One region of the Lachnospira intestinalis genome, then DNA from elsewhere that is predicted to be linked to it. Evidence: predicted binding sites of a transcription regulator. Region 1 holds the regulator's gene; each other region holds the start of a gene.
The links. The regulator HrcA, encoded in region 1, represses chaperone genes, less so after heat shock. The targets are predictions, from matches to a motif close to TGTTAGCACTCNNNNNNNNNGAGTGCTAACA.

Region 1 (10,371 bases):
GGTCAATGTATTTGAGGAAGCAAATATTTCTGAAAAGCCGTCAAGCCCGAACTGCTTAAAAAATGCAATCATCGCATTTGTATTAGGCATGGTGCTTGCAATTGCCATTGTTGTTATACGATTTGTAATGAATGATACCATTAATACATCTGAAGATATTGAGAAATATCTTGGAATCAGTACCCTTGCATTGATTCCTTTATCAGAAGATTTAGATGACAGTGCGGAAGCTGCGGCAAAGAGAAAGAAGCATAAGCACAGTTCTTCAAAGAAGGGAGATAAGTAATGCCTACAGTTAACATTGAAAGACTCAGAAAGTTAGATTACCGCTGTAACGAAGCTTATAAGACATTGAGAACCAATATCCAGCTGTGTGGTTCTGATATGAAAGTAATTATGTTTACAAGTTCTACACCGAATGAAGGAAAATCCAGTGTTTCTTTTAATCTGGCGGTATCACTTGCAGAATCCGGCAAAAAGGTAATTTTCATTGATGCTGATTTAAGAAAATCCGTTCTTGTCGGCAGATATAAGATTAATAAGGCTATTAAAGGACTCACTCATTTCCTGTCCGGCATGAATAAATTTGAAGAAGTAATCTGTACAACGAATGTAGATAATCTGTATGTAGTATTCTCCGGAATCGTTCCGCCAAACCCTTCGGAACTTTTGGCGAACAATTCATTTGATGCACTTGTAAAGGCGCTCAGGGATACTTATGATTATGTGATTATTGATACACCGCCGCTTGGCAGTGTTACAGATGCAGCGATTGTCGCACAGAAATGTGACGGTGCAGTGCTGGTTGTTGCAGCGCATATGGTTAATTATAAGTTCGTCCAGAAACAGTTAGAACAGCTTAAAATGACAAAGTGCAAGATTCTCGGAAGCGTTCTGAATAAAGTAGACCTTGCCGGAGATAGTTACTATGGCAAATACTATGGCAATTATTATGGCAAGTATTACGGCAATTACAGTCATGGTGATAAGGAATAATGCATAGCTGATATAACATGGAAGTTTAACCATTTCACGGAGGAGGAAACAAATGGAAAAAAAGCAGGGCGTTATTATAGCATTACTGGCTGTGTGCGTGTTCTTTTCGGTTATCATCGCGGCGATGTATCTGACCTCAGACAGAACTGCTCCGGTAATTACTGTAGATGAATCCAAGGTCAGACCGTATTCGGCAGAGCAGGGCGAAGAAGTGCTTAAAAGTTATGCAAAGGCAGTCGATGCAAAAGACGGTGATGTAAGCAGCAGCATTGTCATTGAAAATATCTATATTATGCCGGATATGACAAGGGCAAAAGTGATTTTTGCGGCAAGAGACCATAATAATAATGTATCAAAATACAGTTATATGATTGCATATGAAGCGAGCCAAGAAGAAATTGAAGCAAAAGAACAGCTGACCCAGGCAGAAACAACCACGGCAGCCGAGACGGAAAAGACAGAGACAGACAGTACAAAGAATGCTTCAAAGACGACAGAAGCGGAAAAGACAACTGCAGAGAGCGAAGCAGAAACAACTGCAGGCGGACCAAAGATTGTTTTATCGGCAACAGAAGCGACGGTTGAAGCGGGAAACAGCTTTAATGTGATGAAGTATATTTCATCTATTACGGATGATAAAGATACAGAGGATACATTATCCAGAAGAATTATAGTTAACGGTACATACAGTACTTCAAAATCAGGTACATATACATTGGATGTATATTGTACGGATTCAGATCTGAATGAATCAAACCACGTGGCATTTACACTGAACGTTAAATAAGAAAAAAATCAGATAATCCCCGGAGAGCATGCTGCTTTTCCGGGGATTTCTGCTGTTCATCTGCAATTTATGTATTTTATAAATAATTTATAGAAAAAATTTGAGATTGTTGTTGACAATACGGGGGTGTAGTGATATTTTAAGTATATCGATGTTAGCACTCCACCTAAATGAGTGCTAACAAGATAAGAAGGGAGCAGATGCCATGGAGCTGGATGATAGAAAATTAAAGATTTTAAAAGCTGTCATACAGAACTATCTTGAAACGGGTGAACCGGTTGGCTCAAGAACCATTTCAAAATATACCGATTTAAAATTAAGTTCGGCAACAATACGAAATGAGATGGCAGACCTCGAAGAATTAGGATACATTGTACAGCCGCATACCTCGGCAGGGCGGATTCCTACCGATAAAGGCTACCGCTTATATGTGGACGATTTAATGGCACAGAAAAAGCAGGAGTTAGAAGACCGGGAAAGCAAAGTGTCCGACAGAGAAAAAGAGGTTGATTCCATGCGGGATATTTTAAATGAAAAGGTAGACCGTGTAGAGGAACTGCTTCAGAATGTAGCGAAAGTTCTGGCAAAGGATACGAACTATGCAACAATGATTACAGCACCGCAGGTAAAAGGCAATAAACTGAAATTTGTACAGCTTTCTCAATTGGAGAGTGATAAGATTTTAGCAGTTATTGTAATGGAAGGCAATATTATCCGTAATAAAGTGATTGATGTCAGTGAGGCACTTTCACAGGAAAATATTTTAAAGCTGAACATTCTGTTAAATACTACACTGACGGGGCTGACATTGGAACAGATGAATTTAAGCATCGTATCCAAGATGGAGAATCAGGCAGGAGAGCATATGCAGCTTGTTAAAGAAGTGCTGGATGCCATTGTTGAAGCAATCAGCAATGAAGACCAGTTAGAGATTTATACAAGCGGTGCAACGAATATTTTTAAGTATCCGGAATTAAGTGATTCTGTCAAAGCGAGTGAGCTTATATATACTTTGGAAGAAAAGCAGAGCCTTTCAGGATTGATTGCAGACCAGCAGTCGGGGAAAGACAAAGAAGCGGACGACCATGGTATTCAGGTATATATAGGAAATGAAACACCGGTTGCTTCCATGAAGGACTGCAGTGTTGTTACGGCAACCTATGAATTGCAGGACGGTTTGAAAGGGACAATCGGAATTATCGGACCAAAGCGGATGGATTATGAAAAGGTTGTAGAATCGTTAAAGACAATCCAGACGCAGATGGACGAGGTTTTTAAGAAAACATAGGAAAGGTTGGTAAGAAAGTGTCTAAAAAAGAAGAAAAGAAAAATAGTAAAGAGTCTGTCGATGATGTAAAGATGACAGAAAAAGACGCTGATGCCGCTAAAACTGCTGGAGCAGAAGACGATGGCACGCAGGCACAGAAAGAAAACACTGATGCCGAAAATCCGAAGGAAGCGAGTCAATCATCCGAATCGCAGTCTGCCGATGGAATAGATACAAAGAAAAAGGATGCGAAGGACGCATTGATTGAAGAACTTCAGGATAAAGTAAAACGCCAGATGGCGGAATTTGATAATTTCAGAAAGAGAACTGAGAAGGAAAAGTCTTCCATGTTTGAAATGGGTGCTTCCGATATGATTAAGAAGCTTCTTCCAATCGTTGATAACTTTGAAAGAGGTTTCAATTCAATTTCAGAAGAAGAAAGAGAAACACCATTTGCAAAGGGCATGGATATGGTCTATAAGCAGACCATGAAGATGTTAGAAGATTCTGATGTCAAGCCGATTGAAGCACTCGGCATGGAATTTAATCCTGAACTGCACAATGCAGTGATGCATGTGGAAGATGATTCAGTCGGTGAAGGAATTATCGTTGAAGAATTCGAAAAGGGTTACACATACAGAGAAACCGTAATCCGCCATTCAATGGTAAAGGTTGCAAATTAATCAGTAAATGATGGGCAGAAGCCCTTAAGAAAGGAAGATAACTATGGGAAAGATTATTGGTATTGACTTAGGTACTACAAACTCATGCGTAGCAGTTATGGAAGGCGGTAAGCCGGTTGTTATCGCAAACACAGAAGGTCTTAGAACAACACCTTCAATTGTTGCATTTACAAAGAACGGAGAAAGACTTGTTGGTGATCCTGCAAAGCGTCAGGCTGTAACAAATGCAGACAAGACAATTTCTTCTATTAAAAGACATATGGGTACTGATTACAAGGTGGAAATCGAAGGTAAGAAGTACTCACCACAGGAAATTTCAGCCATGATTTTACAGAAATTAAAAGCTGATGCTGAAAACTATTTAGGTGAAAAGGTAACGGAAGCCGTTATCACGGTTCCTGCTTATTTCAACGATGCACAGCGTCAGGCAACAAAGGATGCCGGTAAGATTGCAGGTCTTGATGTAAAGAGAATTATCAACGAGCCGACAGCTGCAGCTTTAGCTTACGGTCTTGATAACGAAAACGAACAGAAGATTATGGTATATGACCTCGGTGGTGGTACATTCGATGTGTCTATTATCGAAATCGGTGACGGCGTTATCGAAGTTCTTGCAACAGCAGGTAACAACAGACTCGGTGGTGATGACTTTGATAATGTAATCACACAGTATATGTTAGAGGACTTCAAGGCAAAGGAAGGCGTAGACCTTTCTAAGGATACAATGGCACTCCAGAGATTAAAGGTTGCAGCAGAACAGGCTAAGAAGGAATTATCAAGCGCTACAACAACCAATATCAACCTGCCATATATTACTGCAACAGCAGAAGGTCCAAAGCATTTTGATATGACTCTTACAAGAGCTAAATTTGATGAATTAACACATGAACTGGTTGAAAAGACAGCAGAACCTGTACGTAACGCATTAAATGATGCAGGTCTTACCGCTTCAGACCTTTCAAAGGTACTCTTAGTCGGTGGTTCTACAAGAATTCCTGCTGTACAGGATAAGGTAAAACAGCTCACAGGCCATGAACCAAGCAAGACTTTAAATCCTGATGAATGTGTTGCAATCGGTGCATCTATCCAGGGTGGTAAGTTAGCAGGAGATGCCGGTGCCGGTGAAATCCTTCTTCTGGATGTTACACCTCTGTCACTTTCTATCGAAACAATGGGCGGTATTGCTACAAGACTGATTGAGAGAAATACAACAATTCCTACAAAGAAGAGCCAGATTTTCTCAACAGCAGCAGATAACCAGACAGCCGTTGATATCAACGTTGTACAGGGTGAAAGACAGTTCGCGAAGGATAACAAGTCCCTTGGACAGTTCAGACTGGATGGTATTCCGCCGGCAAGACGTGGCGTACCTCAGATTGAAGTTACATTCGATATCGATGCCAACGGTATTGTAAATGTATCTGCTAAGGATTTAGGAACAGGTAAGGAACAGCATATTACAATCACAGCAGGTTCTAATATGTCTGATGAAGATATCGATAAGGCAGTTAAGGAAGCTGCTGAGTACGAAGCACAGGATAAGAAACGTAAGGAAGCGATTGAAGTCCGCAACGATGCAGATTCAATGGTATTCCAGACACAGAAAGCCTTAGATGAAGCCGGAGATAAGTTAGATGCAAATGATAAGGCAGCTGTAGAAGCAGACTTAAATGCATTAAAGGCACTTGTTGAGGGCAGCGATGCTGAAAACATGACAGATTCACAGGTAGATGAAATTAAGGCAGCAAAAGAAAAGTTAATGGAAAGCGCCCAGAAGCTTTTCGCTAAGCTTTATGAAGCACAGCAGGCAGCCGGTGCTGGAGCAGCCGGTGCAGGTCCTGATATGGGAGCCGGTGCTGGTGCAGATGCCGGAGCAGCCGGTGCAAATCCTTACGGTGATGACGTTGTTGATGGTGATTACAAGGAAGTATAAGGTTTGAAACATTTGCTTCAGGTAAAACTGCATGGGGGAATTTCCCTCATGCAGTTTTAAGCGTATAAAAAGAAAGGTAAAAGTTATGGCAGATAAAAGAGATTATTATGAGGTCTTAGGCGTTTCACGCGATGCAGACGATGCGACCATCAAAAAGGCATACCGTAAGCTTGCAAAAAAATACCACCCGGATATCAATCCCGGAGATAAAGAAGCGGAAGCAAAGTTTAAGGAAGCTTCGGAAGCATATGCTGTATTAAGTGATGCACAGAAAAGAAAGCAGTATGACCAGTTTGGTCATGCGGCCTTTGAAAATGGCGGCGGCGGTGGCGCAGGCGGTTTTGATTTCGGCGATATGGGCGACATTTTCGGCGATATTTTCGGCGGCGGTGACATCTTTGGCGATTTATTCGGCGGCGGAAGAAGACGTAACAGCAACGGTCCGATGCGCGGCGCTGATGTAAGAACAACCGTTAGAATTACATTTGCAGAATCCGTAACCGGTACAAGCAAAAAGATCGATGTGAATTTAAAAGAAACCTGTACAAAGTGTAACGGAAGCGGTGCAAAGCCGGGAACACAGCCTGAAACCTGTGGTAAGTGCGGCGGTAAGGGTAAGATTGCCTATACACAGCAGTCTATTTTAGGCATGGTAAGAAATGTACAGCCATGTCCGGACTGTCACGGAACCGGCAAGATTATTAAAGAGAAGTGTCCGGACTGCTATGGCACAGGTTACATCAGCACAAAGAAGACGATTGAAGTCACAATTCCTGCGGGTATTGACAACGGTCAGTGTGTCAGAATCCAGGGTAAGGGCGAACCGGGTACGAACGGCGGCGCAAGAGGTGATTTACTGGTAGCAGTGATGATTGCCGCAGAACCTGGCTTTGAACGTGACGGCTACAACATTTTCTCAAATGTGACAATCAGCTATCCGACGGCTGTTCTTGGCGGTGAAGTTAAGGTAAAGACGGTTGACGGTGAAGTGCTTTATGAAGTAAAGCCAGGAACGGCATCCGGCACGAGAGTCCGTTTAAGAGGAAAAGGCATGCCGACACTGCGCAACAAAAATGTGCGCGGCGACCACTACATTACACTGGTTGTTGATATTCCGACAAGGCTTACCAACGAACAGAAAGAAGCTCTTGCAGCATATGATAAGCTGCTGACAGGTGAAGAAAAGCATATTAAGAAAAAAGGTTTTTTTAAGTAAAATAAACTTAATATATAAAGGGACAGTACAGCGTAGTGCTTTTTGCTTAAAATCTGCGCATACTGTCCTTTTTATGTCTGCGAACTGTGCAGCAGTCTTGCATAGATGCCCGTATTTGTGGTATATTAATTTATTATGATGTGCCTGAAATATGGGCGGCAGGTATGATTAAATGGAAATGAGGGCTATCAATGAATTTAAAAGAAATAACTACAGCATTGGATCAGCTGGATTTAAGTAAATACGAACTGATAAAAAAAGAAGAAATTGCAGATATTCATTCGGCAGGACTGCTGTTAAAGCATAAGAAAAGCGGTGCAAGAGTTGTTGTGCTGTCTAATGACGATGAAAATAAGGTGTTTTCCATCGGCTTTAAGACACCGCCGTTTAACGATACGGGACTTCAGCACATTATGGAACATTCCACACTGTGCGGTTCCAGAAAATATCCGGTCAAAGACCCGTTTGTGGAACTGTGCAAGGGCTCATTAAACACATTTTTAAATGCAATGACCTACCCGGACAAGACGGTGTATCCGGTGGCAAGCTGTAATCTGGCAGATTTTAAGAATATTACGGATGTCTATATGGATGCGGTATTTTATCCGAATATCTATCAGAGAGAGCAGATTTTTAAGCAGGAGGGCTGGCATTACGAATTAGACAGTATCGACAGTCCGTTAAAGTACAACGGTGTTGTGTTTAATGAAATGAAGGGCGTATATTCCTCACCGGACGATGTGCTTTCCAGAGATACGTTTGTATCTTTATTTCCGGATACGGCATACCGTTTTGAATCCGGTGGAGAACCGTCGCATATCCCGGAACTTTCTTATGAAGATTTTCTGGCATACCACAAAAAATGGTATCACCCGGCGAACAGTTATATCTATCTGTACGGTGATTTTGATGTGCAGGAGCGCCTTGATTATCTGGATAACGAATATTTAAAGAATTTTGATGCAAACGATGTGCAGATTGATGCGGATATCGCGATGCAGAGGCCGTTTGATATATTAAAGGAAGAAACACATTACTATGCGGTGACAGAAGATGAACCGCTTGAGAATAATACTTATTTATCTTACAACAAGGTGGTCGGAACGGCACTGGATAAAAAGCTGTATCTTGCAATGCAGATATTAGATTACGTGCTGGTTATGGCGCCGGGGGCTAAGTTAAAGCAGGCATTGATTGATAAAGGAATCGGAACGGATATTTACAGCAGTCTGGAATCCTCCGTATTACAGCCGGTTTATTCAATTGTTGCCAAAAATGCGGAAGAATCCCAGAAGAAGGCATTTGTTGATACGATTGAAGAAGTGCTGCGTGATATTGCAAAAAACGGCATTGACAAACGTATGGCACTTGCGGGCATGAATTATTATGAATTTAAGTTCCGTGAAGCGGACTACGGGGCATACCCGAAGGGACTGATGTATTATCTGACGATGATGGACAGCTGGCTTTACGATGAAAATGAACCGTTTATCCATGTTCAGGCACTGGATACATTTGCACAGCTTCGCAAAGAACTGGACGAGGGGCTTTTTGAAGAGCTGATTCAGAAATATTTACTTGACAACAGCCATGGCAGTCTGATTGCATTAGTGCCAAAGCGCGGACTGGAAGAAGAAAAAGCGGCAGAGGAAGCAAAGCGGCTTGAAACGTATAAAAACAGTCTTTCAAAGGAAGAGCTGGAAGCCATTGTGGCAGATACGGCGGCATTAAAGGCTTATCAGGACGAGCCGTCTCCACAGGAAGAACTCGAACGGATTCCGATGTTAAAGCTGTCAGACATTGAAAGAGAGCCGGCAAAGCTTTATATTGATAAAAAGAGTATTGCAGATGTGGATGTGATTCATCACAACCTGTTTACGAATCAGATTGCGTATCTGATGCTGGCATTTGACTGTAAGAAAGTGCCGGACGAACTGCTTCCGTATGTGGGACTGTTAAGCTCTGTTCTGGGACTTATGGATACGCATAAGCATACCTACCCGGAATTAACGAATGAAATCAACATCAATTCCGGCGGGATAGCTACGGACGCGGCTATTTATACGGACAGTAAAGACTTTTCAAAATACACGGTCATGTATGAAGTCAAGGGCAAGGTTTTATATGAAAAACTGCCGTTTGTACTGGAAATGATGCATGAAATCATTTATGAAACAAAGTTTGAAGATGAAAAGCGTCTGCGTGAGATTATTGCACGGATTAAGTCGAGAATGGAAAGCAATATGACAGGAAGCGGGCATACCGTGGCAATGCTTTCGGCAATGGCACAGTTCTCACCGTCCAGCTACTATTCTGACATCCTGCGCGGATATCAGTATTATGAGTTTATCGAAAAGGCAGACCGGGATTTTGACAGTATGAAAGAAATGCTTGCTGAGAATTTGAAGCGTACAGCGGCGCTGATTTTTACAAAGGAAAATCTGACGGTCAGCTTTACGGCAGAAGATGACGGACTGGAGCTGTTACAAAAGCCGATGACGGAATTTGTTGCAAAACTGGCACAGTTACAGGAAAAAGATGCGGTAAGAACCTTTAGACCGGTAAAGGAAAAAACAGCGTATACTTCTTCATCACAGGTACAGTACGTGGCAAGATGCGGTAACTACCGTAAGGCAGGGTATGAGTATACAGGGGCATTAAAGGTGCTTAAAATTATATTCTCGTATGATTACCTGTGGTTAAATGTCCGTGTAAAGGGCGGTGCATACGGCTGCATGAGCGGATTTTACCGCAATGGCGATACGTACATGGTATCGTACCGTGACCCGAATCTCGCCGAAACCAACACCATCTTTGAGCAGGCAGCAGAATATGTCCGCCGGTTTGATGTCAGTGAGAGGGATATGGTGAAGTTCATCATCGGAACAATCGGCGGCATGGATACACCGATGAATCCGGCATCAAAGGGCGTGCGTTCTTTCGGTGCATATATCTGTCATACAGAATACGCACAGTTAAAAAAGGAACGTGAGGAAGTGTTGAATGCGACAAAAGAGTCTATTCGAGCATTGGCGCCGCTCATTGAAACCGCGGTTTCACAGGACTATCTGTGTGTAGTCGGCAATAATGCTAAAATCCGTGAAAATGAGCAGATGTTTGAAAAAATAGAACCATTATACTTATGATGTCAGGGAGGATTTATGAATTTAGATGAAATGCTGGCGGCAAGTGGTATCAGCGGTGGTGCGGCTGCGGTCAATGGAAATACAAAATCGGGCTTTGTAACATTTGTGGGACGTCCGAATGTCGGGAAATCGACACTGATGAACCGGTTAATCGGACAGAAAATTGCGATTACATCCAATAAGCCGCAGACAACCCGTAACAAAATACAGACAGTTTTTACCGATGAACGCGGGCAGATTGTATTTGTTGATACACCGGGTATTCACAAGGCAAAAAATAAGCTGGGTGAATATATGGTCGGTGCGGCAGAAAAAACGATTGGTGAAGTCGATGTGATCTGCT
Region 2 (10,371 bases), 120 kb from region 1:
AGCATCATCACGGAAAATATTATTGATTTATGCGTGCTGATTGTATTTACGGTGTGTGTATGGATATTTGCAGGGACAAAAAAGAAAATCGGAAGAGTCGAAGGAATCTGCATGGTTGCATTTTACGCAGCATATGCAGTTTACATCATAATAAGATAAAGGAGATAGCATACAAATGCTGCTATTTTTAAAAGTATTTTTTACTGAATTTATAGCGGAAATGGGAGATAAAACCCAGCTGATGCTTATTGCGCTTACTTCTAAATATAAGTTAAGAGATATTATATTAGGAACAGCTGCCGCAATTCTTGTATTAAACGGTCTGGCAGTTCTTGCAGGCGGGCTGATCAGTGAATTTATTCCGGACTGGCTCATAAAGACAATTGCAGCACTTGCATTTCTTTATTTTGCCACATCAACGATTGCCGGTGATGATGACGATGAGGAAGAAGAAGGGGGCAAAACAAAAATTAAGTTTGCACCGCTTGCGGTTTTCTGTACATTTTTTGTAGCAGAACTTGGTGATAAGACACAGCTTACGGCTATAACCTTTGGTGCAAATGAAGGGATGAGCGCAGCGTTTATTGTGTGGATTGGCTGTTCACTCGGACTTTTCGCAGCAGATATTCTTGGTATGTTAGTCGGCTACCTTTTAAAGAGCAAGACTCCGGACGGACTGCTCAATACACTTGCATTCGTAATATTCTCTGTATTTGGGGTATATACTCTCTATCAGGGACTGAAACTTATAGGGGCAAGTGTCTGTCCAATCCCTGTATGGCCGGTGCTGATAGCTGCAACAGTGGTTTTTGCCGTTTTATGTGTCTGTCTTTTTATACGGAGAGAGAAGAAGGCAAAGTAAATGAATGAGCAGCAAACCGGGAGAGAAAAGATGACGGATAACATAGAACAGTATAAGAATTGTCTGGACGGATTGACAAAAGATATGCCGGAAGAATTTTTTAAGCTGGCTCAGGTTTTTGAACTGAGTGTATTTGAACCGATTCACATGGAAGGCAAAAAAGATATTTATGCCGCCTATCTGATGAATGATGCGGTTGAAAGCTATTTTGTTTTTGAACAATCTGTCATGACCGGCTCATACAAAGAGCTTGAATGTGAACAGACGGCAAGTATTGTCCATGATGATAACGGATATATGCTGATAGTCAATCAGAGCGGAGAGAACCGGTTTACAATCCGTTTTACCAATCTGCATATGCAGACAACCTGTTTTGATTACGGCTGCATGGGACATTTCTGGGTGAAAGGATATGAGTATTTGCGCCAGCTGGAATATCAGTTCGCGGATATCCGGGATAAGTATCGTTATCTGGGAAAAGATTTTTGCACAGAGCAGGAATTGATTTTTATGCAGCTTGCGGACTTCCCGCCGATTAAGAAATTCAGGTCGGTGCCGGAGCAGTATTATGTGCCATATCCGGATTCTGTTTATCCGGAAGCAGTCCGGTATCTGATTGAAACAGCAGAGAATGTCGGCGATAAGAAGATGTCTGTAAAGCTTGAACATTATCAAAGAAAACCGACGGCTTTTCAGTGTAATGTGCTTGCCAGAATGTTTCATAAAAAGGCACACAGTCGGTTCGTGGATAAAATCATTGCGGATATGAGAGCAATTTCGGCAGGCTATCCGCAAAGAACCTTTAAAGAGCAGGAGAAACAGCATTATAAAAAGGTTCATCAGAAAGCAGAAAATGCCATGAATTCATTTTTACAAAAAGGACAGGCGTGTCTGCTTTACAGGGAAGAACCGTTTATGTATGCCAAGGATTCAATCACATATAAGGAGCATGTGCTGGTCTTTAAAAATGGACTGGTGAACCGGAAGTGTGAGATTTATACATTCGAATAACAATGTCTGCGGGTTTCTGCCGTATGTGATGTATGCAGCACCTGCGTTAAATATAGAATTACAACAGCTATCACAGCGTATAGAGGCAGACTGTCCGATATCATTTATCAAAACAATATCGGATAGCTGCCTGCTCTTTTAAACGGTGTGTCCGGCTTTGCGATTTAATGCAAAAATTTTAAAACATACATAACATATGCCAAAGCCCACCATAAAAAAATTCTTCATAAAAAATTCCCCTCATATAAATCTACATTTTGCAGATATTTTCCTACTTTTCCTGAAAAGTTGCGCAGACGGTTTCGTGAGCGGCTGTTGCGCGGATACCGGAAATATCGACATGGTCAGCGTGACAGACCTTATCATCGTTATACATGCAGTTGGTTGCCTGACATGCAATTGATAAGGAAACATGCGGTGTCTGGGCGCTGTTTTTCTCACCGGACTTGTCCTCGAAATAACTTCCGCAGCAGGTGTCTTCACAGTTGCAGGCATTAGAGCCATTCACCTCGATAGAACTTAAACAGCAGCAGTTATCCTCATTGTGGCAGCAGCTTTTAACATTACAATCTAATTGAGCCATACAATCCTCCTTGTTTTGCATTTTGTTTTGCATTTTGTTTTGCATTTTGTTTTTGCGTTGCATGAATTAGTATGGCCGGAGCAATAAAAAAATATGCAAATCAAAAGTGATAATTCAACAATTGAATGCATATTTTTTCATTCTTATGTAATTTTTAAAATTTATCGCGTAAAGCCGTTTAATGAATCAGGCTAAAATCAATTTTTCCGTTGAAACCGTCGTAATACCGGAAAATGACTTTGGCAAGAATCTTATCTTTCGCAACGTAAGTGTTTTTCCAGTAGCGCGAATCAAGAGAGGAGTTGCGGTTGTCGCCCATCATAAAATAGTGGCCTTCCGGGACAACATACGTTTCTTCCGTTTCAGATTCTGCCATCGGTTCTTTTAAATAGTCTTCTGAAAGTTCTTCACCGTTTACATAAACATGTCCGCTTTTAATCTGGACAACATCACCGGGTGTGCCGATAATTCTTTTGACATAATTTTGTTCTTCATTATCAGGATACTTAAAAATCACGACATCGCCGCGTTCCGGCTCATCAAATAAATAGGCAAGACGAAAACCGATTAAACGGTCATGCTCCATAATTGTATTTTTCATAGAACCGGTAGGAACTTCTGCGTTGACAATAATATACTGTGTAAATACAAATGCAATAATCACAGCAGCAGCTAAAATTTTAATATAACTGAAAATTTCTGACCAGATTGTTACCGGTTTTGAAGCCTTTTTCTTTTTGTGATTTTTGGAAGCTCCGGTAGAAGTACGGGCAGACGGTTCTTTATCATCGTCCATATCAAAGCCGTAATCATCATTGACGTAATCAAAATCCGGTTCGTCATCGATGTCATTGTATCTATTATCGTATGATGACATATTTTCCTCCTCAATTGCAATGGATTACAGAAAAACTGCCGCATCGGGAAAATCCGAATGCGGCAATTTACCTGATTACCTATAATAATACTTCAAAATATATTATTTGGCAAGCAGTTCCATAATTTTGTTGCTTCTTGCGATGAAGTTTGTCATCTGCTCCGGTGTCAGCGGTGCGTGGCTCAGTAATGCTAAGTCGTAGAGCTGTTCACAGAAAACAGGAGTGTTCTCACCGTCTTTATGGTCAACGATATATTTAACCAGATCATTGTTGGCATTTAATACGAGTGTCTGTCCGTTTGCACCGAACATAGACGGATCCATGCCGTACATATTGTACATCTTCATCATATCCTGCATACGTCTGTCCTGTTCGGAGAGCGTAATCATGGAAGAAATAGAAGCGTTTTTGAGCTTTTCGACCTTGATATTTAACTTATCGTTGTTTAAAGCCTTCTTAAAGACATCGGAAAGTGTTTCTGTAAGCTCTTTTAATTCGTCTTCGCTTGTTTCTTCCTTAAAGCTGTCAGAAAGGTCTGCATCTATACGCTGGAATTTTAAGTTTTCGTTCTTGCCCTCCAAGTGTGTAACAAACGGCTGGTCAATATTGTGTGTCAGGATAACAGCGTCAATGCCTTCTTCCTTAAACATATTGATATACTGGCTCTGTTCGGTTTCATCTGTAACGTAGAAGACTGTATTTTCGTGGTGTTCCTTGTTTTCGTCCAGACATTCCTGAAGTGTAAGGTACTTGCCGTCTAAGTTCTTGAAAATGATGAAATCCTTCATCTTTTCATAGAATTTTTCGTCCTTTAAGCAGCCGAATTTAATAAATGGGTTGATGTCATCCCAGTATTTTTCGTAATTTTCCTTGTCGGTCTTATACATGCCGGACAGCTTATCGCCGACCTTCTTTGTAATGTATTCTGAAATCTTTTTAACAAAACCGTCATTCTGTAAGGCACTTCTGGATACATTTAATGGCAGGTCAGGGCAGTCAATAACACCCTTTAACAGCAGTAAGAATTCAGGAATGACCTCTTTGATATTATCGGCAACGAATACCTGATTGTTGTACAGCTTAATAGTACCTTCGATGCTTTCATACTCCGTATTGATTTTCGGGAAGTAGAGGATACCTTTTAAGTTAAACGGGTAATCCATATTCAGATGAATCCAGAACAGCGGTTCCTTGTAATCCTTAAATACAGTGCGGTAAAATTCCTTGTATTCCTCATCGGTACATTCGTTTGGATGCTTTGTCCAAAGCGGATGAATATCGTTTAATGCAACAGGGCGTTTTACGATTTTTGCCATTTTCTTTGCGGGAACTTTTTCAACGGTTTCTTTTGTACCGTCTTCTTTTTCCACTTCTTCGGTAACGGCATCTTTGATAAAGGTATCAAGCACCTTATCTTTTTCTGTTACTTCTTCTTCCGGGATTTCCTCGGTCTGCTCGCCGGCATCTTCATTTTCAAGGAAAATCGGAATTGGCATAAATGAGCAGTACTTTTCGATGACTTCGCGTGCCTTGTATTCGTTTGCAAATTCATAGCTGTCTTCGTTCAGATATAAAGTGATAGCAGTACCCGGTTCTTCCTTAGTGGTATCCTGCATATCATATTCCGTGCCGCCGTCACATTCCCAGTGAACAGCAGAAGCGCCGTCCTTGAAAGAAAGCGTATCAATCGTTACCTTGTCGGCAACCATGAAAGCAGAGTAGAAGCCAAGACCGAAGTGACCGATGATCTGGTCTTCGTTGGTCTTATCCTTGTATTTTTCAAGAAATGCTTCTGCGCCGGAAAAAGCGATCTGATTGATATATTCGTTGACTTCTTCCTTTGTCATACCGATACCGTTATCAATAATCTGAATTGTCTTCTTTTCAGGGCTTACCTTGACCTGAATCTTATATTCAATATCGTCCGGTGCTTCATATTCGCCGATTAAATCCAGCTTCTTTAATTTAGTAATGGCATCACAGCCGTTTGAAATTAATTCTCTGTAAAAAATATCGTGGTCGGAATACATCCATTTTTTAATGATTGGGAAAATATTCTGACTGTTAATTGATAAATTACCATGTTCATTTGCCATTGTATCATTACCTCTTTTCATTTCATTCATAAAATAATCTGTTAAGATGTAATTTAATACAAGCAAAATGGAAAGTCAAGAAGAAATTAGCACTCATTCATTTTGAGTGCTAATAAGAATAGTGGAAGCCCGCAAAATCAGTGCATTTGCGCTAATTCTAAAAAAATCATGAACTGGCGGGTTCAGACTTCTTCAAAGTCCATGCCATGGGAAAATAAAAAGTCCTTTGCAAAGGCATCAAAGCTGTGTTCAAGGGTTTTATCAAGTGAAAAAACTTTGATAGACGTGCCGGTAACGACGGAAACGGCACCGTCCTGATATTTGATATTTAAAAACAGTCCGTTAATGTCATCGGGTGTCAGTGCAGTCTGATTGTCGGACAGCAGCTTTGTAACCTGTTCCGGCGGGAGCAGAAAGACCATTTTCATATAGGAAGGGACCTTACTGCCTTTGATGAGCCGGAAGCAGAATGGCTTGACAGAAGACCATCGCGAATAGGACTTTTCGGGAAGTTCATTCCATTCTTCTTCGGAAAAGAAATCTTTGTTGAGTTCACCGCTGATGGTATAGGAATTGGCTGTTTTTATCACGGCTTCGGATAAAAACAGCCCGTCAAATGCTTCTTTAATAAGAAGCTGTGACATAAAATTTTTCGTATCTTTTATAGTAAGTGAGAGCATAATTCCTCCGTTTTTGATATTGTATTTTAACTATTATAAAACAATTTTTTCAATGAAGTCAACGATTTTAAAAAGAATCACGGACAGGATACACAAAATGACGATAGACATTGCGACCCAGTCCATTTTAAAAACCTGGCTGCCGTAAATAATTAAGTAGCCAAGTCCGGCTTTGGCAGCGAGAAATTCACCGATAATCACACCCACAAGCGACAGACCGATGTTGACCTTCATGTTGCTGATAATTGTCTTTAATGAAGCGGGCAGGACGACTTTGGTTAAAATGTTTTTTCTTGAGCCGCCCAAAGTCTGAATCAGCAGGATTTTGTCGGAATCGGTTTCTGTAAAGCTGGTGTAAATATTTAAAATTGTTCCGAATACGCCGACGGAAATGGCGGTGACAATAATGGCTTTGGCATTATTGCCGAGCCACACGATAATCATAGGCGCAAGGGCAGATTTTGGAAGGCTGTTCAGCAGCACAAGATACGGTTCTAATACGGCAGATATCGTTTTGCTGCTCCAGAGTAAAATGGCAGTGCCGACACCGAGCAGTACAATTAGTGCAAAACTGATACCGGTTTCGGCTACGGTAACGGCAGTGTGGTAAAAAATACTGCCGTCAGAAATCATTGCAAACAGGGTTTTTATAATGCGGGACGGACTGCTGAAAATAAAATCATCAATCCAGCCTGCGTATGCAGCCACTTCCCAAAGTGTGATAAAACCGGCAAAAAGCAGAATCCTTGCCAAAGTAATTTTGTATTTTAACCGTTTCATTTGTTTAAGATAATGCATTTGAATGGCAGACATTATGACAACTCCTTCCAGATTTGATGAAAATAAGCAGAAAATTCAGGGGCAGTCCGTGAGGAAAACGGTGTGCGCTTATCCACGGAGAGGTGAATGTCAAAAACATTTTTGATACCGGCAGGACGGCTGGATAAAACAATCACCTGTTCACCCATGGCAATCGCTTCGGAAATGTCATGCGTGACTAAAAGTGCCGTTTTTTCCTGTTCCTTGATAATGCGGAAAATATCGTCGCTTACTTCCAGTCTTGTCTGATAATCCAATGCGGAAAACGGTTCGTCTAAAAGCAGAATGTCCGGTTCTAAAACAAGGGTGCGGATCAGTGCCGCCCGCTGGCGCATGCCGCCGGAAAGCTCAGAAGGATGGGCATTTTTAAAGGAAGCAAGTCCGTAGTCATGCATCATATCGGCGGCAAGTCTTTTTTTCTGTTCCGTACACTGGTGGGTTACTTCAAGACCAAGCAGAATATTTTTATAAATGGTACGCCACTCTAAAAGAGTATCGTGCTGGAGCATATAGCCAATCCGGGCAGCGGCAGGCATTGCATCACTTTTATAAAAGCGGATACAGCCCTTTTCGGGTGCGATTAATCCGGCAATTAAGGAAAGCAGTGTGGATTTTCCGCAGCCGGAAGGACCGGCAATCGAGGTGAAGCTGCCGGGCCGGACAGAAAAAGAAACATCTTTTAATGCAGGTGTTTCCCCGGAGGGCGTATGGTATGAATAAGATACATGGTCAAGGGTTAAAACTGGATTCATAAAGCAGCCTCCAATCCTTTTGATATATTTTATGGTAAAATAGGGCATACGGTGTCAAATGCAATTGCAAATCGCGCAAAGAATAGATATACTATATAAGGAAAATCATATTTACGATAGAACGCATAAAATAAAGAGAAATATGAGGGATAAAATATGCAGCATTTGGAACACATTTTAGAATGTATTCATGATAAACACATTTTTATACAGACACATAACTTCCCGGACCCCGATGCGATTGCAAGTGCATACGGGTTAAAGGTACTGCTTGAAAAAAAGGGAATTGGGACAACGATTTGTTATAAAGGAAGAATTGACGATACGATTACGGCAAAGATGGCACAGCTGCTTGCAATTGACATTGTTGAGCAGGAGGAAATTACGGATATGTCCGCAGAATCCGAGATTATTCTGGTGGATTCCCAAAAGGGCAACGCGAATGTCATAGATATGCAGGGCAACGAAATTCTCTGCATTGACCATCATCCGACCTATGAAAATCAGGATTATCGTTATTCGGATATCCGTGTGGAGGTTGGTGCGTGTGCATCTATTATCGCCGGATACTTTATGGAAAGTGGGATACCGGTTGATAAACGCACGGCTACGGCACTGTTATACGGAATAAAGGTGGATACTGCCAATATGACAAGAGGGGTGAGTCCGCTGGATCTGGAAATGTTTTACCGGCTCTTTCCGTTAGCGGAGCATGCACTTTTGCAAAAGCTGGATACGAGTGTCCTGCACATGAAGGATTTGCGCGCCTATGCCAATGCAATAGATACGATTGAAAATGTGAACCGTGTCTGCTTTGCCAATACCGGTGTAGACTGCCATGAGGCACTGACAGCATCCATTTCGGATTTTATATTGGCGCTGGATGAAGTCGATGTGGTTATTGTATCGTCTTACCGGGAGGATGGCATAAAGCTGTCAGTGAGAAGCAGTGCGCCGTGGTGCAATGCGGGTAAGCTTACTAATGAAGCATTAAAAGGCATTGGAAACGGCGGCGGGCATGAGCATATGGCAGGTGGATTTATTCCATTCGGGAATATACCACAGAACAGTGATGCCAATAGCAGCAGTACAGATATCAATCATGCCGTTTCAGTGGAAAATCAGCCGGTTGAACAAAGGGCTGAGGGACTTTTAAAAGAAATGAAGAAAAGATTTCTTCAAAAAATTGAAAATGGGTAAAATAAAAAAGCTTCCGATGGGACTCGAACCCACGACCCACGCATTACGAATGCGTTGCTCTACCAACTGAGCCACAGAAGCATTTACCTTGTTACTATAGTACAAAATGATTTTGCTGTCAAGCCTAATTCCCAAAAATCGCTATAAATAAATTTCGCTGTCCGTTACAAAATAAGAAATAAAAAAGCTGTAACACAGCGGAAACGAGGAATTATGGCGGAAAAACAGGAAAAAGAGGAGCAGAAGGATAAAAAAATAGAAAGCTATGGACAGGTACTTTTAGGAGAAGACGAACACAACGGTAAAATCCAGCTGATGACGATTATCGGCGAGATTGAAGGGCATGACGTCCTTCCGGCGGCGAGCAAAACGACAAAGTACGAGCATATTTTACCGCAGCTTGCATCAATTGAAGACAGTGCCAAAATCGGCGGTGTACTGTTTTTAATCAATACGGTTGGCGGGGACGTGAGTGCAGGACTGGCACTTGCGGAGATGATTGCATCTATGAAGACACCGAGCGTTTCACTGGTGCTTGGCGATTCACACAGTATCGGAGTGCCGCTTGCAGTCAGCACAGATTATTCCTTTATTGCGCCGACGGCAACGATGATTGTCCATCCGGTGCGCATGAACGGAACGATTATCGGTGCGCCGCAGACATTCGACTATTTTCAGCTGATTCAGGACAGAATTGTGCATTTTATAGCCGGACATTCACGTGTCGAAAAGGAAAAACTGGAACAGATGATGATAAATACCGGAATGCTTACCAAGGATTTAGGAACCATTCTGGTCGGGAAAGAAGCGGTCCGGCAGGGGTTGATTGACGAAGTCGGCGGAATCAGTGCGGCGCTTGAGAAATTAAGGTCGCTAATGGCTGATTGAGACTTTTTTAATTTTAATGCGAAAATTTAATGTAAAACGGAGAAAAGATGAAATGTAATTTGTGTCCGCGCAAATGTAATGCGGACAGGGAAAAACAGGAAGGAGTCTGCCGGATGCCGTGGGATATTTACGCGGCAAGGGCGGCTCTGCATATGTGGGAAGAACCGTGCATTTCGGGAGAAAACGGTTCAGGTGCCGTATTTTTTACGGGCTGTACCCTGCGGTGCGTATTCTGCCAGAATCACGAAATTGCCGCGGGAAAACGTGGACAGAAGATTGATGAATCGCATCTGGCGGAGATTTTTTTAAAATTGCAGCAGCAGAAAGCCAATAATATTAATCTGGTGACACCCACACAGTATGTTCTGCCAATTATTGCGGCAGTTAAAAAAGCAAAAGCGCAGGGATTAAAAATTCCCGTAGTGTACAATACAAGCGGTTATGAGCGCGTGGAAACGCTGAAAAATCTTGAAGGGATTGTGGATGTATATCTGCCGGATTTTAAATATACAGATACTACATATGCAAAACGCTATTCCAATGCACCCGATTATTTTGACGTAACCAAAGCGGCGCTTGCGGAAATGGTGCGCCAGCACCCG
Region 3 (10,371 bases), on a different contig from region 1:
GTTCCAGTCCAAAGGCGATGCGATTACAGATTTGGTTGAAGATCTGGCAGCAGAGCAGAAAGCCCGCTCAACCTATGACAACCTTATCCGGCTTACGGACGATGCAGATGTATTAGAGCCGCTGCGGTTTTTACGTCAGCGTGAAATCGTGCATTTCCAGCGTTTCGGTGAGGCACTTTCTTTAGTGCAGCAACGCTTAGACTTTAATAATTTCTATGCCTTTAATCCCGAATTTGATAAAAAATGTAAATAGCATTTGTGCATACAGTATGATACAATCAAAGAGTTTAGAAGGGGCTGCCGCAAAGAGTGCCGGCGGCCCTGTCTGTTATGCAGGCAGTATACATAAAAAGGAGTATAAAAATGAAAGAAAAGATATATACGATTCCCGTTAATGATGCATTTGACAAAGACTGCGAGTGTCCACTCTGCGCAATGTATCAGGAACTGGAAAATAATGCGGTAGAATATACGATGGGACCAAGTTACATGGAAGACGATATCCGTGCCGAAACAGACAAAATGGGATTCTGCCGGAAGCATTTGAAAAAGATTTATGCTGTAGAAAACCGTCTGGGATTTGCACTGGTGATGAAGACACATATGGACAAGGTGATTAACGAGATTGAAAAAAGAAATGAACAGCCGGTAAAGGCAAAGACGCTGTTTAAAAAGGCAGAAACACCGTCAGCATGTGATTATATTAAAGAACTGGAACAGTCCTGCTTTGTGTGTAACCGTATACAAAATACATTTGAGCGGTATGTGGATACGGTGCTGCATTTATATCAGTCCGATGTAGCATTTAAAGAGAAATACCTGCACAGCAAGGGTTTTTGTACAGCGCATTACGGCATGTTAATCGAGCGCGGTGCACAGAAGTTTTCGGGCAGTACGGCAGAAAACTTCCGTGTGGATACAGACCGGCTGTATCTGGAAAATATGAAGCGTGTGCGTGATGATGTGGCATGGTTTATCAATAAATTTGACCATAAATATGCAGACGAGCCGTGGAAAAATGCGAAGGATTCACTGACGCGCGCCATGACAAAGGATAATTCAATTTTATAGCAGAAAGGACAAGCAATGCAGATTTCTTATGATGAGGGAAATGTTGTACTTACAGAAGTGAGGGATTTTGATCTTGCGCAGACACTAGAATGTGGGCAGTGTTTTCATTTTAAAAAACTCGCCGAACAGGAATATGCAGTCTGTGCATTTCATAGACTGTTACGTATACGTCAGGAAAAAGACAGCGTAATTTTGTTTGATACGACGATGCAGGATTACGAAATGATATGGCGGGATTATTTTGACTTTGGCAGGGACTACGGCAGGATAAAGGCGGCGCTTTTACAGACGGACGATACGTTAAAGGAAGCAGTGGAAACCATGCAGGGCGTACATATTTTACAGCAGGAATTTTTTGAAACTTTAATTTCCTTTATTATATCGCAGAATAAGCAGATTCCGCATATTAAGAAGATTGTGGAAACGCTTTCGGAGCGTTTCGGGGATGATCTGGGTGAAATAAACGGAATGCGATTCTTTGCCTTCCCAACGGTCAGCCAGATGTGCAATGTCACGGAAGAAGACCTGCGGGACTGCAAAACGGGCTTCCGAGCGCCGTATATTGTAGATGCGGTGCAGAAAACGGCAGACGGACAGATATCGGAGGCTGCATTAAAAGCGGCGGATACCGCAGAATGTGAGAAAATGCTGACAAAGATAAAAGGGGTCGGCAGTAAGGTTGCAAACTGCTGTATGCTGTTCGGGCTGGATAAGCGCGATGCATTTCCGGTGGATGTGTGGATTAAGCGGATTATGGAGCAGCTTTATTTTTCGGGAAAGGAAACGGACAAAGAAAAAATTGCGGCATTTGCAAAGACACGTTTCGGAAGCTACGGCGGCTATGCCCAGCAGTATCTGTTTTTTTACGGAAAAACAGTGCGTATCGGCGCGCAAAATCAAAAAATTAAAAAAGTATAATCTAATTATTAAAAACAAAAGATATTTCCAATTATCTGTTGACAAACAAAAGGCAGAGTGATATTTTAATGATATTGAAATTAGCACTCAAATTAAATGAGTGCTAACAAGGAAAATAATAGCAGCTGTCGTATACAAGTTCGGGGCGGCGCAAAGGCAGCCTTACCGGCGGCGGAATGGAGGATAATATGAAGTTAGTACCATTGGGAGACAGAGTTGTAATTAAAGCGTTAAAGGCAGAAGAAACGACAAAATCAGGCATTGTATTACCGGGTCAGTCAAAGGAAAAACCACAGCAGGCAGAAGTTATTGCAGTTGGTCCTGGTGGAGTTGTAGACGGCAAGGAAGTAACAATGCAGGTTAAGACAGGCGATAAAGTTATTTATTCTAAATATTCAGGAACAGAAGTGGAATTAGACGGCGAGGAATATATCATCGTAAAACAGTCTGATATCCTTGCAATTATGGAATAGAAAAATCTGGTAAAAGCAGTTTTGATACAGTATAAAATAGAAATCGGAGGTCAAATATCATGGCAAAGGAAATTAAATATGGCATTGATGCAAGAAAAGCTCTTGAAGAAGGTGTAAATAAGTTAGCAAATACAGTACGTGTAACATTAGGACCGAAAGGAAGAAATGTTGTTCTGGATAAGTCTTACGGTGCTCCGTTAATCACAAACGACGGTGTTACAATTGCAAAGGACATCGAACTGGAAGACAAATTTGAAAACATGGGCGCACAGCTTGTAAAGGAAGTTGCTACAAAGACAAATGATGTAGCAGGTGATGGTACAACAACAGCAACCGTTCTTGCACAGGCAATGGTAAATGCAGGTATGAAGAATCTTGCAGCAGGCGCTAATCCAATCGTGTTAAGACGAGGCATGAAGAAGGCAACGGAGTGTGCTGTAGAAGCGATTGCAAAGATGAGCGAAAAGGTAACAGGCAAGGATCAGATTGCAAAGGTTGCTTCTATTTCAGCAGGTGATGCAGAAGTCGGACAGATGGTAGCAGATGCAATGGAAAAGGTTTCTAACGACGGTGTTATCACAATCGAAGAATCTAAGACCATGAAGACAGAACTTGACCTTGTAGAAGGTATGCAGTTTGACAGAGGATATATTTCAGCTTATATGGCAACAGATATGGATAAGATGGAAGCAGTTCTTGATAATCCATACATTTTAATCACAGACAAGAAGATTTCTAACATTCAGGAAATCCTTCCGCTCTTAGAACAGATTGTACAAAGCGGCGCAAAGCTGTTAATTATCGCTGAAGATGTTGAAGGTGAAGCACTTACAACATTAATCGTCAACAAGTTAAGAGGTACATTCAATGTTGTTGCTGTCAAGGCTCCGGGCTACGGCGACAGAAGAAAAGAAATGTTAAAGGATATTGCAATCCTTACAGGCGGTCAGGTTATTTCAGAAGAATTAGGACTTGAATTAAAGGATGCTACAATGGATATGCTCGGCCGTGCAAAGTCTGTTAAGGTTCAGAAGGAAAATACTGTTATTGTTGACGGTGAAGGCGAAAAGTCTGCAATCGAAGCAAGAGTTGCACAGATCCGTGCACAGATTGACGAAACAACATCTGATTTCGACAGAGAAAAGTTACAGGAAAGACTTGCAAAGCTGGCAGGCGGCGTAGCTGTTATCAGAGTCGGTGCTGCAACAGAAACAGAAATGAAGGAAGCAAAGCTTCGTATGGAAGATGCTTTAAATGCAACAAGAGCAGCCGTAGAAGAAGGCGTTATTTCTGGCGGTGGTTCTGCTTATATTCATGCTTCTAAGGAAGTGAAGAAACTGACAGAAACACTGATAGGTGATGAAAAGACAGGCGCAGAGATTATCTTAAAGGCACTCGAAGCTCCGTTATACCACATTTCAGCAAATGCAGGTCTGGAAGGTTCTGTTATTATTAATAAGGTAAGAGAATCTGAAGTAGGAACAGGTTTCGATGCATTAAACGGCGAATATGTCAACATGATTGATGCCGGTATCTTAGACCCTGCAAAGGTTACAAGAAGTGCATTACAGAATGCTACAAGTGTTGCATCTACACTGCTTACAACAGAATCCGTTGTTGCAACAATCAAAGAAGATGTTCCGGCAATGCCGGCAGGCGGTGCGGGCGGCATGGGAATGATGTAATTCCTGCTGTTAAAATGCATAAAAATAAATATTTTTTGGCTGGACGGTAAAACGGGCAGTAGATTGAAACCGGCAGAGGAGACAGATTTTGTCAAATCTGCCGGTTTTTATTGCTTTTTAGTACAAAAAGGATTATGATAGTAACAGACAGGCTGGTTTAAACTCCGGCAGAATGGAGAATTTATGTATAATATTACAACAGAACAGATTTTAAAAACGAAAGCCCCAAAGCAGGCGGCAGTATTTAAGACCGTTATGATTCTTGCATGTATTCTTGCAGTCACAACGATTCCGTCAACTTATGCACTGGGAATTCTGCTCACAGCGATATTTGTGGTATTTACGGTAATATTGTTTAAATATTACAATGCAGAGTATGAATATTCATTAGTGGACGGTGAGCTCACAATTGATAAAATTATGTCACAGTCCATGAGAAAACGCTGCGGGGTATACAATATTGCAAAAGCATCCATGCTTGCGAAACCGACCTGCCAGGCAGCGCTTGGAATGGAACACAAAAAACTGCGGACCGCAGAATACACTTCCAATACAGCACCCGAAAAGACGGTTGTTTTATATACAATGGATGCAAGCAATGAAATGGTGCGCATCATCTTAGAACCGGATGAAAAGATGCTTGAGGCACTTCGGGCGGGTGTACCGAAAGCCGCAGACCGCATGGATGAATAAAAAAGTGAATGTACAGAAAAAAGTGTTTGACATTATCAGCGTATTTTGTTATATTGTCAAATAATACACAAAACACATTAAAATGAAAGAAAGAGAGGATACAGTAGAAATGGGTACAATCATTGGCGAAGGCATTACATTTGATGACGTGTTATTAGTTCCACAGTATTCAGAAGTAACGCCGAATATGATTAATCTGTCAACACAGTTGACAAAGAACATTAAGTTAAACATTCCATTGATGAGCGCGGGAATGGATACTGTTACAGAGCACAGAATGGCAATTGCCATGGCAAGACAGGGCGGTATTGGTATTATTCATAAGAATATGTCTGTAGAACAGCAGGCAGAAGAAGTGGATAAGGTAAAGCGTTCGGAAAATGGCGTTATTACGGACCCATTTTATCTGCATCCGGACAATACACTCGAAGATGCAAATAATCTGATGGGTAAATTCAGAATTTCAGGTGTGCCGATTACAGATGATGATGGCAAGCTGGTGGGTATCATCACCAACAGAGATCTGAAGTTTGAAGAAGATTATAAAAGACCGATTAAGGAATGTATGACAAGCGAGAATCTGATTACAGCACCGGTTGGCATTACATTAGACGAAGCAAAGAAGATTTTAGGCAAGGCAAGAAAAGAAAAACTTCCGATTGTAGACAGCGAATTTAAGTTAAAGGGTCTGATTACAATTAAGGATATCGAAAAGCAGATTAAATATCCGTTATCTGCCCATGATGCACAGGGAAGACTGCTCTGCGGCGCCGCTGTCGGTATTACGGCAAACGTTATGGAACGTGTGGAAGCCCTTGTAAAGGCAAAGGTTGACTGTATCGTAATCGATTCTGCACACGGTCATTCAAAGAACATTATCACTACATTACAAAATATTAAGGCTGCATATCCGGACCTTCAGGTAATTGCCGGAAACATTGCAACAGGTGCAGCTGCAAAGGCTCTTTGCGAAGCAGGCGTAGATGCGGTTAAGGTTGGTATCGGACCGGGTTCTATCTGTACAACACGAGTTGTTGCAGGTATCGGTGTACCACAGGTAACAGCAGTTATGAGTGCTTACGAAGAAGCGAAGAAGTACGGTATTCCGGTTATCGCCGATGGTGGTATCAAGTACTCCGGAGATATCGTAAAAGCAATCGCAGCAGGCGGCAACGTATGTATGCTCGGAAGTCTGCTTGCAGGCTGTGACGAAAGCCCGGGAACATTTGAATTATTCCAGGGAAGAAAATATAAAGTATACAGAGGCATGGGTTCTATCGCTGCCATGGAAAACGGCAGTAAGGACAGATACTTCCAGACCGGCGCTAAGAAGCTGGTACCGGAAGGTGTTGAAGGACGTGTGGCATATAAGGGACTTGTAGAAGATACCATCTTCCAGTTAATGGGTGGTCTTCGTTCCGGTATGGGATACTGTGGCGCGCAGGATATTCCGACATTACAGGAAACAGCACAGTTTATCAAGATGTCATCTGCAGCATTAAGAGAGAGTCATCCACATGATATTCATATCACAAAGGAAGCTCCAAACTACAGTGTAGAGGATAAGTAAAAAACAAATAATCATAACAAGACAGCCGTCCGGTAATGTGTTGACCGGGCGGCTGTTGTTATGTTCAAGGAAAATATTATTACAGGCACAGTAACAGAAAAAGAGCGGAGAATGCCAGTGCTGCCCGAATATGGTATGATATCATTTTATTGGGAAACTGCTTGATTAATATAGTTTATGTGTTGTATAATGTAATAAATAATTGTGCTGATATTCATAGGGGATTGTACGAGCAGTATAATGATGGATGGGTTAAGAGAGGTATAGCAATGAAGGATATGATGTTTGGCGGGTATATCGCCCGCAACCACGTTGGCAACAATCTGACAGACAGGGAACTGCGGGTATTAAAAGATGGGGATATTGATGCAATGGTGTCTACATTTGTAAAGATGCGTCAGGAGGAGTATATTTTACAGTTAAAGTGTGTATTAAAAAGCCTGAAACATTATCTTGGTGACGAAATGACACTGGAAAAGATTACGATAAAAGAGGAGTATGAAGGGGATTTTATCGGCAGTCAGATGATGGATGGCGATATGGATATTTTCTTTGGAATTATCGGAAGCGATGAGGTATTGTTAAAAGTTGCATCGGATTTTGCAATGGAAGATTTTCAGGAATTTGATATGGATGCATACGATGCAGTCTGCGAACTGATTAATTGTACGAATGGTGCATTTGCAACAAGACTTTGCGATGATGATATAGATGTGGTATTATATCCACCGGTATTTTATGATAATGTGCATATTACAAGTGAAAAAGGATTTTATGTCGTAACCATCGGTTACGAAGGCAGTCAATTTGACTTGATTATGGCAATCAATGAGAATGTGGAGCTTGCCAGCCAGGAAACCTATTTGTAAAGAAATGAAAAAACCGCAAAAGCGGAGGAATGGAGAAATAGTATGGTTACAGTATTAATAGTAGATGACTCAAGAACATCAAGACGTTTTTTAAGAAATATGCTTACAGAGGCGGGATACGAAGTTGTAGCAGAAGCAGTTGACGGCGAAGATGGCATGAAAAAATATGAGGAATTTAAACCGGATATTGTTACAATGGATATTACCATGCCAAAGCTGGATGGGATTGATGCAGTCAGTGAGATTTTAAAGATTAATCCGGCAGCTAAGATTGTAATGGTTACCGCAGCCGGACAGAAGACCAATATTGTAGAAGCATTAAAGAGAGGTGCGGCTGATTTTATCCAGAAGCCGTTTGAGAGCAGTGCAATCGTATCTGTACTCGAAAAGGTTATGGGAGAATAATAAAGCCGTATAAGCGGCAGAATGAGGCAGTATGTATAATTACAGAATTTTGATACAGTATGACGGCGGACGTTTTGACGGATGGCAGCGTCTTGGCAAAGATGCTTCGGAAAATACTGTGGAATTTAAAATTAAAGAGATTTTAAAAAAGATGACAGGTGAGGAAGCAGAACTGTTCTGCGGGTGCAGAACAGAAAAGGGTGTTCACGCTTATGGACAGGTGGCTAATTTCAAGCTGAATTCCAGACAGAACTGCATGGAATTAAGGAATTATCTGAACAGATATCTGCCGCGTGACATTGCCGTGTTGAAAGTGGAAGCAGTTGATGAACGTTTTCACAGTCAGCTGCTTGCAAAGGAAACAACGTATCTGTATCGGATTGATACGAAGTCTATTGCCAGTGTGTTTGAAAGAAAGTATAGTTACCACACATTTCATCCGCTCGATTATGAAGCAATGAATAAAGCAGCCGCTTATTTTCTTGGAAAGCATGACTTTAAGACTTTCACCACAGCAAGAAAGAGCAAGTCTACCGAACGGGAAATTAAGAATATTACTATCAGCTGTGATGAAAGCGGTATTGCGCAGCTGCGTATTACGGCAAATGATTTTTTGCATAATATGGCAAGGCTGATGATAGGAATTCTGCTGGATGTTGGAACCGGTCTAAAAAAGCCGGAAAATGTACGGGACATTTTGGATGGAAAAGATGTTCAGATGTCACTGCCGGCAGAAAGTTATGGACTGTTTTTGGAAGAAGTCCGATATTAGTGTATGATGAGGTGCTGTTTCGTTAATGAACATAGATTCTTAATGAAGCAGCCCTTTTATATAGTAAAAAGAATTGGAGAGAGTCATGAATACAATTGTTGAAAAGATTACGGAACAGTTACAGAATGCATTTGCCGAATGTGGTTATGATAGAAAGTATGCAAAAGTTTCTTTATCAAACCGCCCGGATTTGTGCGAATATCAGTGCAACGGTGCGATGGCAGCGGCAAAGGAATACAAAAAAGCACCTTTTATGATTGCAGATGAAGTTGTTGCAAAATTGGACAAAAATCCGCTGTTTGACCGTATCGAAAGCGTTAAACCGGGATTTATCAATATTATTTTAAGCGGACAGGCAGTTGCAGACTATGTCAATGAAATGACACAGGCAAAGCAGTTTGGTTATGAAAATCCTGAAAAGCCAAAGACGGTCATCGTGGATTACGGCGGAGCCAATGCGGCAAAACCGCTTCACGTAGGACATCTGCGCTCTGCGGTAATCGGTGAGAGTGTAAAGAGAATCCAGCGTTTTGCGGGCAATAAAGTAATCGGTGATGTACATCTTGGCGACTGGGGTCTTCAGATGGGATTAATTATTGAAGAACTGCGCGACAGAAAGCCGGAACTTCCGTATTTTGACGAGCAGTTTACAGGTGAATATCCGGCAGAAGCACCGTTTACCATTTCCGAGCTGGAGGAAATCTATCCGGCAGCCAGTGCAAAATCCAAAGAAGATGCAGCATTTATGGAAAGAGCGCATAATGCAACCTTAAAGCTGCAGAGCGGGGATAAGGCATGTACGGCAATCTGGAAACATATTATGGCAGTTTCCAAAGCGGATTTAAAGAAAAACTATGATAATCTGAATGTGTCCTTTGATTTGTGGAAAGGGGAAAGCGATGCACAGCCGTATATTCCGTCTATGGTACAGGAGATGATTGACAAGGGACTGGCTTACGAAAGTCAGGGTGCTATGGTTGTGGATATTCAGGAAGAAGGCGATACCAAAGAACTGCCGCCATGTATTGTCAGAAAATCAGACGGTGCCGCACTGTATGCAACTTCCGATTTGGCAACGCTGGTGGAAAGAGAAAAGCTGTATCAGCCGGATGCTTATATTTATCTGGCTGATAAAAGACAGGAACTGCATTTTACACAGGTATTCCGTGTGGCAAAGAAAGCAGGCATCGTAAATCCGCAGGCAGAAATGACATTTTTAGGTTTCGGAACAATGAACGGAAAAGACGGAAAGCCGTTTAAGACACGTTCAGGCGGCGTGATGCGTCTGGAACATCTGATTGCTGATATCAATGAAGCAGTCTATAAAAAGATGATGGAAAACCGTACAATGGATGAAGAAGAAGCAAGAGCAACGGCAAAGATTGTTGGACTTGCAGCCTTAAAGTACGGGGATTTATCCAATCAGGCATCCAAAGACTATGTATTTGATATTGAACGTTTTGCATCATTTGAAGGAAATACAGGTCCATATATTTTATATACAATTGTAAGAATTAAATCTATTTTAAACAAATATACCGATAGCGGAAAGACACTGGGAAATCTCAGCATTAATCCGGCGGACTCCGCAACGGAAAAGGCATTGATGCTTTCTCTGGCAAAGTTTTCGGAAATTATGGCGGCAGTCTATACAGAAAAAGCGCCGCATAAGCTGTGCCAGTTTATTTATGAAGTATCTAACGCATTTAACGGATTCTATCACGATACCAAGATTCTTGCAGAAACAGACGAAGCAAAGCAGAAGGGCTATATTGCGTTAATTTGTCTGACAAAAGCCGTATTAGAGCAGTGTATAGAACTGCTGGCAATTGAATGCCCGGACAGAATGTAGGAATATATAAGAATATCAAAAGAAAAAGCTAAGATTTTGTGCGGCCGCAGATAAGAAAAGGAC

Region 2: the regulator HrcA is predicted to act here: its motif matches at 5,515-5,545, upstream of htpG (molecular chaperone HtpG).
Region 3: the regulator HrcA is predicted to act here: its motif matches at 2,068-2,098, upstream of groES (co-chaperone GroES).

The regions. Positions count from the first base shown of each region.
Region 1 covers NZ_JBBMFS010000001.1:207,280-217,650, forward strand. The annotation lists gene WMO37_RS00870 (YveK family protein) at 1-286, shown strand, start outside; gene WMO37_RS00875 (polysaccharide biosynthesis tyrosine autokinase) at 286-996, shown strand; gene WMO37_RS00880 (hypothetical protein) at 1,049-1,783, shown strand; gene hrcA (heat-inducible transcriptional repressor HrcA) at 1,989-3,071, shown strand; gene grpE (nucleotide exchange factor GrpE) at 3,143-3,733, shown strand; gene dnaK (molecular chaperone DnaK) at 3,777-5,666, shown strand; gene dnaJ (molecular chaperone DnaJ) at 5,752-6,882, shown strand; gene WMO37_RS00905 (insulinase family protein) at 7,074-10,028, shown strand; gene era (GTPase Era) at 10,059-10,371, shown strand, end outside.
Region 2 covers NZ_JBBMFS010000001.1:323,145-333,515, forward strand. The annotation lists gene WMO37_RS01580 (calcium/sodium antiporter) at 1-159, shown strand, start outside; gene WMO37_RS01585 (TMEM165/GDT1 family protein) at 176-862, shown strand; gene WMO37_RS01590 (DUF3878 family protein) at 893-1,873, shown strand; gene WMO37_RS01595 (DUF1540 domain-containing protein) at 2,145-2,456, opposite strand; gene lepB (signal peptidase I) at 2,635-3,252, opposite strand; gene htpG (molecular chaperone HtpG) at 3,436-5,430, opposite strand; gene WMO37_RS01610 (DUF5721 family protein) at 5,613-6,110, opposite strand; gene WMO37_RS01615 (ABC transporter permease) at 6,144-6,923, opposite strand; gene WMO37_RS01620 (ABC transporter ATP-binding protein) at 6,923-7,681, opposite strand; gene WMO37_RS01625 (DHH family phosphoesterase) at 7,838-8,881, shown strand; tRNA gene WMO37_RS01630 (tRNA-Thr) at 8,890-8,962, opposite strand; gene WMO37_RS01635 (ClpP family protease) at 9,095-9,769, shown strand; gene WMO37_RS01640 (radical SAM protein) at 9,817-10,371, shown strand, end outside.
Region 3 covers NZ_JBBMFS010000005.1:143,170-153,540, forward strand. The annotation lists gene WMO37_RS07620 (manganese catalase family protein) at 1-253, shown strand, start outside; gene WMO37_RS07625 (DUF6062 family protein) at 364-1,071, shown strand; gene WMO37_RS07630 (DNA-3-methyladenine glycosylase family protein) at 1,087-1,989, shown strand; gene groES (co-chaperone GroES) at 2,178-2,462, shown strand; gene groL (chaperonin GroEL) at 2,522-4,147, shown strand; gene WMO37_RS07645 (DUF6106 family protein) at 4,331-4,840, shown strand; gene guaB (IMP dehydrogenase) at 4,950-6,410, shown strand; gene WMO37_RS07655 (chemotaxis protein CheX) at 6,680-7,279, shown strand; gene WMO37_RS07660 (response regulator) at 7,322-7,684, shown strand; gene truA (tRNA pseudouridine(38-40) synthase TruA) at 7,716-8,456, shown strand; gene argS (arginine--tRNA ligase) at 8,542-10,308, shown strand.